Regions from separate parts of the Alteromonas sp. V450 genome, predicted to be linked through region 3. Evidence: predicted binding sites of a transcription regulator. Region 3 holds the regulator's gene; each other region holds the start of a gene.

Region 1 (3,286 bases), 4.1 Mb from region 3:
CTTTATTTCTATGATGGTGCTCAATACCTTTGTATTGGCAGGCCAAATTATTGCCATGCAGACAGGCCTTGGCTTTGCGTCAATTGTTGATCCCGTCAACGGAATCAATGTCCCGGCTGTAGGGCAGTTCTATCTTATTTTGGCAACCCTATTGTTTTGGACATTGGATGGGCATTTGTCCATGATCCAGATGATAGTAATGAGCTTTGATGCGTTTCCTATAGGTGAAGCGTGGTGGACAGGTGAACAATTCCGCGATATTGCCCATTGGGCTGGCTGGATGTTTATATCGGCGGTAACCCTGTCACTTGCACCTATCGTGTCGCTTCTTATCGTCAATTTGGCGTTTGGCGTAATGACCAAAGCTGCACCGCAGCTGAACATTTTTAGTATTGGTTTTTCAATTGCTCAAGTAATGGGATTACTCATTATTTGGATAACGCTAGATAACTTTACTGCGCACTTTGAAACGCAATGGTTTAGAGCCGAACAGTTTATGTGTGAACTGTTAAATATTTGTCCTTAGGCAAACAATACTAGTCGTTGGTAGAATACGGTATGTCCGTGATTTGGTCAGTGAGTAAACTAGGCGAGAGGCGTTGCACGGCTAACAAGCCTCTCTCGCAACAAAGACGAGCATAATTGAGCATGGCAGATTCAAGCGAAAAAACAGAAGACCCCACGGGGAAAAAACTCGAAGATGCGCGAAAGAAAGGGCAGATTGCGCGTTCCCGAGAACTTTCTACAACGCTTGTTCTTATTATTAGTGCCTGTATGTTTTTGGTCGTGGGTAGTTGGATAGCTGAGTCTGTTTTCAAACTTACTCAACGCATGTTTATTTTATCCCGTGATGAAACGTATGACGTTACGCATATGTTTGGCGCATGGGGAGAGGCATTTTCTGCTGTAGGGCCAGCGGTATTGTTGTATATGTTTGTCGCTATGCTAGCAGGTATTTACGGTTCCATTGCTCTTGGAGGATACAACTTCACTTGGGAAGGCGCAAAGCCAAAAGGGTCAAAAATGAACCCTTTACAAGGGATTAAACGAATGTTTGGCACGAACGGGCTTGTTGAACTGTTAAAGTCCATCGCCAAGGTTGTGGTTGTTATTGGTATGGCTATCGGCGCTTTACTGTTTTTCGAAGATGAAGCTCTTCATCTCGATATGGAGCTGTATCCTGGCAATATTTTTCATGCGCTTGATATGTTGAAATGGGCGTTTCTGATTTTAGTTTGCAGTATGATCCCAATTGCAGCAATTGACGTGCCTTATCAAATGTATAAGCACAATGAAGAAATGAAAATGACCAAACAAGAGGTTAAAGACGAGCGAAAAAATGCGGAAGGCGACCCTATGGTGAAAGGGCGTATTAGAAGACTACAATACCAAGCCGCGACTAAACGGATGATGCAAGAAGTGCCGCAAGCTGATGTTGTCGTTACTAACCCAACCCACTTTTCGGTGGCGATAAAATATGATGAAAACGGCGTCAGGGCCCCCGTAGTTGTAGCAAAGGGGGCCGATGAACTAGCGATGCACATTCGAAAAATAGCAACTGCTAACGATGTACCACTCATCCCGTCCCCAATGCTAGCGCGTGCCATTTTTTACTCTACAGAGGTTGACGAAGAAGTTCCAAATGCCCTTTTCATGGCCGTTGCACAAATACTTGCACATGTATACCAGCTAAAAGCATATAGGGCAGGCAAAGGAAAAAAACCGAAACCGCTCAAAAGAGACCTGCCTATACCGCCGGAATATCGTCGCTAGACCCTTCTCAATAAGCAGAGGTTCGGTTTGCCTAGTTCATTGCTGCTTTGCACGAAGTACATTACCAAAAATTGGCATACTCCTGCGTGAATACGAGTACGAAGACTTCATTTTTGGTATGACATGTCTTTATCACTGCCACCGTTTAGACAATAAAGCTGGCACGTTAGTTGTAATCTACTAATCAGAGCAACATAAAGCGTCAATTTTCTGATAGTGAGATATAAGCAATGCAGTTATCCGGTTATCTTCAGCGTTTCGATAAAAATCAGCTGCAAAAATTTACCAGCGGTTTGGGTGCGCCTATAGTACTACTGGCTATTATGGGTATGGTTATTTTACCCATGCCGCCTTTCCTTCTTGATGTGCTGTTTAGTTTTAATATTGCGCTTTCACTAGTCATCATTCTCGTTGCCGTACTCACACAGCGTCCTGTTGACTTTGGCATTTTTCCCTTGGTTTTGTTAATCGCAACTGTACTGCGCCTTGCGTTAAACGTGGCTTCTACGCGAGTCGTATTGTTATATGGTCACGAAGGTGGTGACGCAGCAGGTAAAGTGATTGAGGCCTTCGGTGCAGTGGTTATCGGAGGCAACTACGCTGTAGGTATCGTAGTCTTTGCTATTTTGCTTATTATTAACTTTAAAGTAGTCACCGCTGGTGCTGGTAGAATATCTGAAGTGAGTGCTCGCTTTACGTTGGATGCCATGCCAGGAAAGCAAATGGCAATCGATGCAGATTTGAACGCAGGTTACATTGATCAGGAGCAAGCGCGACAAAGGAGAGAGGAGATAACGGCAGAGGCAGACTTCTATGGCTCGATGGATGGTGCGTCCAAATTTGTAAAAGGAGACGCTGTAGCAGGCCTATTTATCATGCTTATCAATATTGTTGGTGGGTTGTTCATAGGTATCATTCAGCATGATTTATCGTTCAGTAGCGCAATTGAAATCTACACCATATTAACCATTGGTGATGGACTGGTAGCGCAAATCCCGTCTTTATTACTTTCTGTGGCCACCGCGATAATCGTAACACGTGAAAATGAAACCCAAGAGATGGGCAAGGAAATACGCGGCCAGTTGGGCAATAATCAAGCGCTATATATATCGGCTGGTATTTTGTTCGTCATGGGGATTATCCCTGGTATGCCAAGCGTCGCGTTTTTGAGCTTCTCTTTCTTAATTGCGGGTTTAGCCTATTGGCAATCGACCGAAGCGAAAAAGAAGGCGGCCGAGCCTACAGCGTCAGATACAGTGGTGCAAAGTGAAGCGGCAGCGCCCGAAATTAAAGAGCTTGGTTGGGATGATGTGCAGCAAGTCGATACCATAGGATTGGAAGTTGGGTATCGTTTAATCCCCCTTGTAGACAAGTCGCAAGGTGGCGAGTTATTGACACGGATTAAAGGCGTTCGGAAAAAATTGTCACAGGAACTGGGTTTTCTTATCCCACCTGTTCATATACGCGATAACCTTGATTTAGAGCCAAATACCTACACCATTGCCATGCTAGG
Region 2 (3,286 bases), 3.2 Mb from region 3:
TTTGAAGAAATCTATACTTTCTTAAATGAAAAGTTCTCTGATGAAACCGAGTATCTACAAGCTGTACATGAAGTACTTGAAGATATTGTACCTATTTATAACGCGAACGAAGTCTATAAGGCTTTTGATATTGTAAAACGCATTTGTATGCCGGAGCGCATTATCTATTTCACCGTTTCGTGGATGAACAGTGAAGGTAATGTTGAAATTAATCAAGGATGGCGAGTTCAACACAACTCAGCTATGGGCCCATATAAAGGCGGTTTGCGCTTTCACCATACCGTTAACCTATCAGTGCTTAAATTTTTGGCTTTTGAGCAATGCTTTAAAAATGCCCTGACGGGCCTTCCTATGGGCGGTGGTAAAGGTGGGTCCGACTTTAACCCTAAAGGTCGGTCAGACCGAGACATTATGTTATTTTGCCAAGCTTTCATGCGTGAACTTCAGCGACACATAGGTGCCAATACCGATGTACCCGCTGGCGACATTAACGTAGGTGCGCGTGAAATAGGCTACCTCTACGGTGAATATCGCAGGTTGAATAATAGGTTCGAAGGTGTGTTAACAGGTAAAGGTTTAGAATTTGGTGGAAGCTATGTACGTACCGAAGCTACAGGCTTTGGTTTAGTCTACTTTTTAGAAGCGGTTTGTAAGCAAAAAAACACTGAGATTGAAGGCAAAACCATTACGGTATCTGGCGCTGGAAACGTAGCGCTTCATGCAGCACTAAAGGCAGTTGAAAAAGGTGGAAAGGTAATATCGCTTTCAAACAGCCGAGGGCTTTTACACGCTGCAGAAGGGTTTACAGATAAGGCATTAAAATGGGCTATAGATAACCATGCCAATCGCGAAAATGTATTAACAGACATGGCTGATAAAAACATGGGCGAATGGGTAAGCGACAAGAAGCCGTGGCATTTAAAATGTGATATTGCTTTACCGTGTGCAACACAAAATGAATTGCTTGAAGACGATGCGAAAGCGCTGCTCGACAACGGCTGTAAAATGGTGTTAGAGGGAGCGAACATGCCCTGCACAAATAAAGCACAAACTCTCTTTTTAGATGCCAAAATAGTTTATGTGCCGGGCAAGGCATCCAATGCTGGTGGGGTTGCTTTATCGGGACTAGAAATGAGCCAAAATGCCATGTTCAATCAAAGAAAAGCAAATGTGCTTGACGATCAGTTGTACGCCATTATGGAAAGCATTCATCAGCGATGCGTTGACGAAGGAAAAAGCGTGGGTGATGAAAACCATTATATTGACTACATGAAGGGCGCCAATATTGCTGCATTTCGGCGACTCGCAGACGCTATGGTTGCACAAGGCGTTTGATACCAATCCACATAGATTATTACCCACACAGCGAGCGTTAAAATGTTCGTACTCGCGGCGTGTTACTGCAGATATGGTAGTTCTACATCAAGGTGACGTAACAATGAGTACGGACGTTTTCAACTCGCCTTCCGCGAAGGCCTGGCCAGCGTTCTGAACGGTCAGATATCTATGCGAGTTGATACAATACACCTCGGTCTTACGGTTTTTTTCTAATTATCGATAAATTTATGGCCACAGCGCCGTGAATTTATCGCCAACAGCTATGTAAAATTTGCTCCTATCATTCTCTGCTCTCGCCTACTACAACATCAGTTTCAGTAAAAAAGCTAATAATTTCAATATGTAGGATACATAAGATCTTTGGAATAAAAATAGCATTAACCCTAGTGTTATTTTTTAATACTTTGATAAGGAACTTCCCATGAAAATTTTTGAAGCACTTCGACAAGACCATGAGAAACAGCGTCTTCTATTGAAAATTTTAGCTGAAACTAGCGGTAATACAGCAGCTAGACGTGAGTATTATGCTGAGCTTAAAACTCAGCTTGAAAGTCACGCCATTGCAGAGGAACGTCATTTTTATTCTCACCTTTTAGAGAAAGACGCTACTGTTGATTTAACACGCCATGGCATTGCGGAACATCATGAAATAGACGAATTACTTGCGAAACTAGACGATACGGATATGAGCTCTCCCGCTTGGCTACGCCATTTAAAGAGCCTTCAAGAGAAAGTTGAACACCACCTTGCCGATGAAGAGCAAGAGTTTTTTCAAGTAGCGGGCAACGTTTTGAATGATCGCCAAAAATCAAAGCTGGCTGATGAGTATCAAAATGAGATGAAACAAGAGTGTCGTGAACAAAAGGCTACAGCTTAATAAACGCTATTGAAAAATCGCATTAAAAAGCCAGCTTAATAGCTGGCTTTACTTTTTTCACTTTTCTCTGATAAAAACAACGCATGGCTTTGTCTCACGCGCTTTTAGCAGACTACTTTTTGGCGATAATATAAACCGCGTGAATAACACCTGGGAAATAACCGAGAATAGTCAACAAGATGTTAATCCAGAAATGTGCACCAAGCCCAACTTGCAAAAATACGCCAAGAGGTGGTAATAAAATTGAAAGTAGAATTCGAATGATATCCATAATAATTTCCTTTTTTTGAAGTAATTTCGCAACGCACTGAGTAAAATACCCAATTAATGGTGAAAATCCTCAGCGAAACGGCCGCTTGCTCACCTTATTTGTTTTTGTTGCAATCAAAATGCCAAACACAATGGTTGAGTCAAAATATCTATTTACACAACCTTGTGTAAACGATAAGGATTATTATTGATAAATGCTATTCGCCATAAGTTGAGTGTTGCAACCATACTTCCAAGTCAGCTTTATTCAGCGGTCGACTTAAATAGTAACCTTGTGCAATATCACACCCCCACTCTTTTAATATTTGCATAGAGGCTTCATCTTCCACACCTTCGGCTACAACCTTTAAATTAAACACGTTCGCCAAACTTAGCACCATATGAACTATTTGCTGATCATTTTCATCAGTGGCCAGAGAAAGTATAAAACTCTTGTCTATTTTTATCGTTTTAACAGGTAGGTTTTTTAAATAGGCCAATGAAGAATAACCGGTGCCAAAATCATCGATGGCAAATTGAAAGCCTCGCTGCGTCAAACCATTCAGATTTTCTATTGCCAAAGACGCATCAGCAACAAGATCACTTTCAGTTATTTCAAGTTCTAGCGCATTAGGAGAAAGGCCTTTTTCCGTGAGCAACGAAACTAACTTGCTTAATAACGCTTTGTTTTGGATATCCTGCGTAGACAAATTCATTGCAACGGTAAACTGGTAGCCCTTTTGACGAAAGTCTGCCAAATCATCAATGGTTTGTTTCATGACCCAAGTAGTGACCTGCTCAATGAGCCCCGCCTGCTCTGCA
Region 3 (3,286 bases):
TACAAGCCAGTGAAGAAGATTTTTCACAACCCATAAAAATAGGGTCAAATACCCAGTTTATTGATGGTAAAAACAAAACGGCTTTGTACAAGGAAGACGTGCTCATTACTCAAGGTTCACTCCTAATAGAAGCTGATGAAGTAGAAGTAATAGCTACAGATGGCAGCGGCCGTGAAATATTTATCGCCCGTGGCAACCCTGCAAGCTATTCTCAATCACTAGAAGATGGTACACCAGTATCAGCGAAAGCCAATGAAATTCGCTATGAAGTAATTAATCGCACTATTTCTCTGGCGGGTAATGCTGAGCTACAGCAAGATACCAGTAAGGTGCAAGGCGATAAAATTACGTTCGATATGGTTACTGAACAATTGCTTGCAACGGGTGGCGCTGGTAAGGATGGTGAAGGTCGTGTAACTACAGTATTTACCCCTGACACCATTCGTAAAACATCGTCTAAGAAAGACAACGAGGACAATGAATAGCAATGGCAACTTTGAGCGCTAAAAACCTTGCTAAAGCTTATAAATCTCGACAGGTCGTTCGCGACGTGAGCCTTTCCGTTTCTACCGGGCAGATTGTCGGGCTACTTGGCCCTAACGGAGCTGGTAAGACCACTACATTTTATATGATTGTTGGTCTGGTTAATTTGGATAAAGGTAAGATAGAGATTGATGACAATGAACTTACCCATCAACCTATGCACGAACGTGCACGCCGCGGTATAGGCTACCTTCCACAAGAAGCCTCTATTTTTAGAAAGCTTACTGTACATGAAAATATCATGGCCATTCTTCAAACCCGTAAAGATTTGAATTCACAACAGCAAGAAGAAGAAGCCGACGCACTACTTGATGAATTTAATATTAACCATATACGTAATAGTACAGGGATGAGTTTGTCGGGCGGGGAGCGTCGTCGCGTTGAGATAGCGAGAGCACTTGCAGCGAAACCTCAATTTATTTTGCTTGATGAACCATTTGCTGGTGTTGATCCTATATCAGTTAATGATATAAAGAAGATAATACAACATCTTCGCGATAGGGGTATTGGTATTCTTATCACGGACCATAACGTACGCGAAACATTGGATGTTTGTGAGAAAGCGTACATTGTTAGTCATGGCGAGCTTATTGCGCAAGGAACGGCGGAACAGGTTTTAAGTAATCAGAAAGTAAGGGATGTATACCTAGGCGAACAATTCAGGCTATAGTTAGTGTAACCGAATTGTCATTTTTCAGTTTAGCTCTGGTATATTCAATTTAGAGCATTTAAATAAGACGTAGATGAAACCATCTTTACAGCTAAAATTTAGCCAACAACTCACAATGACACCTCAGCTACAGCAGGCGATTAAACTGCTGCAGCTTTCTACGCTTGATCTCCAGCAAGAGATACAAGAAGCGCTCGACTCTAATCCACTATTAGAAGTGGAAGAAAGCCCAGACGAGCCTCAGCTAGAAAAAAACAATATCGACAACGACGATAGTACGCCTGAAGCCACCGCCTCTGCCTCAAGTGATACCCTAGAAGCAGGCGATGCGCTTGAGAAGAACGACCTTCCCGATGAGCTGCCAATCGACAGCACGTGGGATGAATATTACTCTGCATCTTCTGCGCCGGCGCCAGGCCCGTCTAACGACGACGAACAAATCTTCCAAGGCGAGACCACCGAAGACATTCAAGAACATCTTCTTTGGCAAATGCGCCTCACTCATTTTTCAGATACAGACCGCGCTATCGCTACGGCAATTATCGACTCTATTGACGAATCAGGTTATTTAACCGTTACGCTTGACGAGATCTTAGAAGCGGTTAACGACGATGACATGGAAGAGCCAATTGAAATGGACGAAATAGAGTGTGTACTTAAACGCATTCAAATGTTCGACCCTATTGGATCAGGTTCTCGCTCACCTCAAGAATGCCTTATGGTGCAGTTACGTCAGTTTTCTGAAGACACGCCCTGGCTAGCTGAAGCGAAACAACTGATTGAAGAGTACTCTGACTTACTGAGCAGCAAAGACTATCGCACGCTAATGCGTAAGAGTCGTTTAAAAGAAGACCAGCTACGTGAAGCAATGCGTTTACTTCAAACCTTGAATCCTCGACCAGGTAGTGCTTTAGTTACTAAAGAACCAGAGTACGTGATCCCTGATGTCTCAGTAACAAAGAAAAATGGCCGTTGGGTGGTTGAGCTGAACCCCGACAGTCTGCCAAAGCTAAGCGTAAACCAGCAATACGCAGCCATGAGCCGCCGTGCCAAAAACAGTAGCGACTCGCAATTTATCCGCTCACACATGCAAGAGGCCAAATGGTTCATCAAGAGCCTTGAGTCACGTAATGAAACATTGATGAAGGTTGCGAACTGCATTGTGCAGCAACAAATGGGCTTTTTTGAGCACGGTCCGGAAATGATGAAACCAATGGTGCTTAACGATGTCGCAGAAATGGTAGACATGCACGAATCAACGATTTCACGTGTGACAACACAAAAGTATATGCATACGCCACGCGGTATCTTCGAGTTAAAGTATTTTTTCTCAAGCCACGTAGCAACAGAATCAGGTGGAGAGTGTTCCTCCACGGCAATCCGTGCACTAATTAAAAAGCTAGTGGCGGCAGAAAAGCCGGCGAAACCACTGAGTGATAGCAAGATTGCTTCATTGTTGGCCGAACAAGGCATTAAAGTTGCCCGGCGAACAATAGCAAAATATCGGGAGTCTTTGTCGATCCCGCCGTCGAACCAACGCAAAAGCCTTATTTAATTGGCTTAATAATATAAGGAAGACGAAATATGCAAATAAACCTAACTGGTCATCATGTCGAAATCACCGACTCTTTGCGTAATTATGTCGATACGAAGTTCAGCAAACTTGAACGTCACTTTGATCACATTTCTAATGTGCATGTCATCCTGAACGTTGAAAAATTAAACCAAAAAGCGGAAGCGACCGTTCATTTAAGTGGCGCTGAAGTATTTGCATCCTCAGAAAATACCGACATGTATGCGGCGATTGACAGCATGGTTGATAAACTCGACCGGCAGGTAATCAAGCATAAGGAAAAACTTAAAAAACACTAGTAGTTAATCAAGTATGGACATACAAGCCATCGTAAGTTTGGACCGCACCGAGTGTGCGGTTCAATGTAATAGTAAAAAGCGAATTTTAGAAATAATCGCTGAAATTGCAGCAAAAAATAACCAAAACATTGAACAAGCTACCGTGCTCACCAGCTTATTGGCACGAGAGCGTATGGGCAGCACCGGAATTGGCAACGGGAT

Evidence for each region. The regulator sigma-54, encoded in region 3, starts transcription at its own class of promoters, with help from an activator protein. The targets are predictions, from matches to a motif close to GTTGGCACGNNNNTNGNNT.
Region 1: flhA (flagellar biosynthesis protein FlhA) is a predicted target of sigma-54. The motif match lies at 1,931-1,949, and genes of this name have one in related genera.
Region 2: BK026_RS04140 (hemerythrin domain-containing protein) is a predicted target of sigma-54. The motif match lies at 1,698-1,716, and genes of this name have one in related genera.

What each region holds. Positions count from the first base shown of each region.
Region 1 is NZ_MODU01000004.1:77,464-80,749, forward strand. Features, by position in the region: gene fliR (flagellar biosynthetic protein FliR) at 1-526, shown strand, start outside; gene flhB (flagellar biosynthesis protein FlhB) at 649-1,773, shown strand; gene flhA (flagellar biosynthesis protein FlhA) at 2,004-3,286, shown strand, end outside.
Region 2 is NZ_MODU01000004.1:946,257-949,542, reverse strand. Features, by position in the region: gene gdhA (NADP-specific glutamate dehydrogenase) at 1-1,335, shown strand, start outside; gene BK026_RS04140 (hemerythrin domain-containing protein) at 1,760-2,215, shown strand; gene BK026_RS04135 (YqaE/Pmp3 family membrane protein) at 2,328-2,486, opposite strand; gene BK026_RS04130 (GGDEF domain-containing phosphodiesterase) at 2,683-3,286, opposite strand, start outside.
Region 3 is NZ_MODU01000004.1:4,133,176-4,136,461, reverse strand. Features, by position in the region: gene lptA (lipopolysaccharide transport periplasmic protein LptA) at 1-485, shown strand, start outside; gene lptB (LPS export ABC transporter ATP-binding protein) at 488-1,213, shown strand; gene BK026_RS18275 (RNA polymerase factor sigma-54) at 1,287-2,768, shown strand; gene hpf (ribosome hibernation promoting factor) at 2,798-3,085, shown strand; gene ptsN (PTS IIA-like nitrogen regulatory protein PtsN) at 3,099-3,286, shown strand, end outside.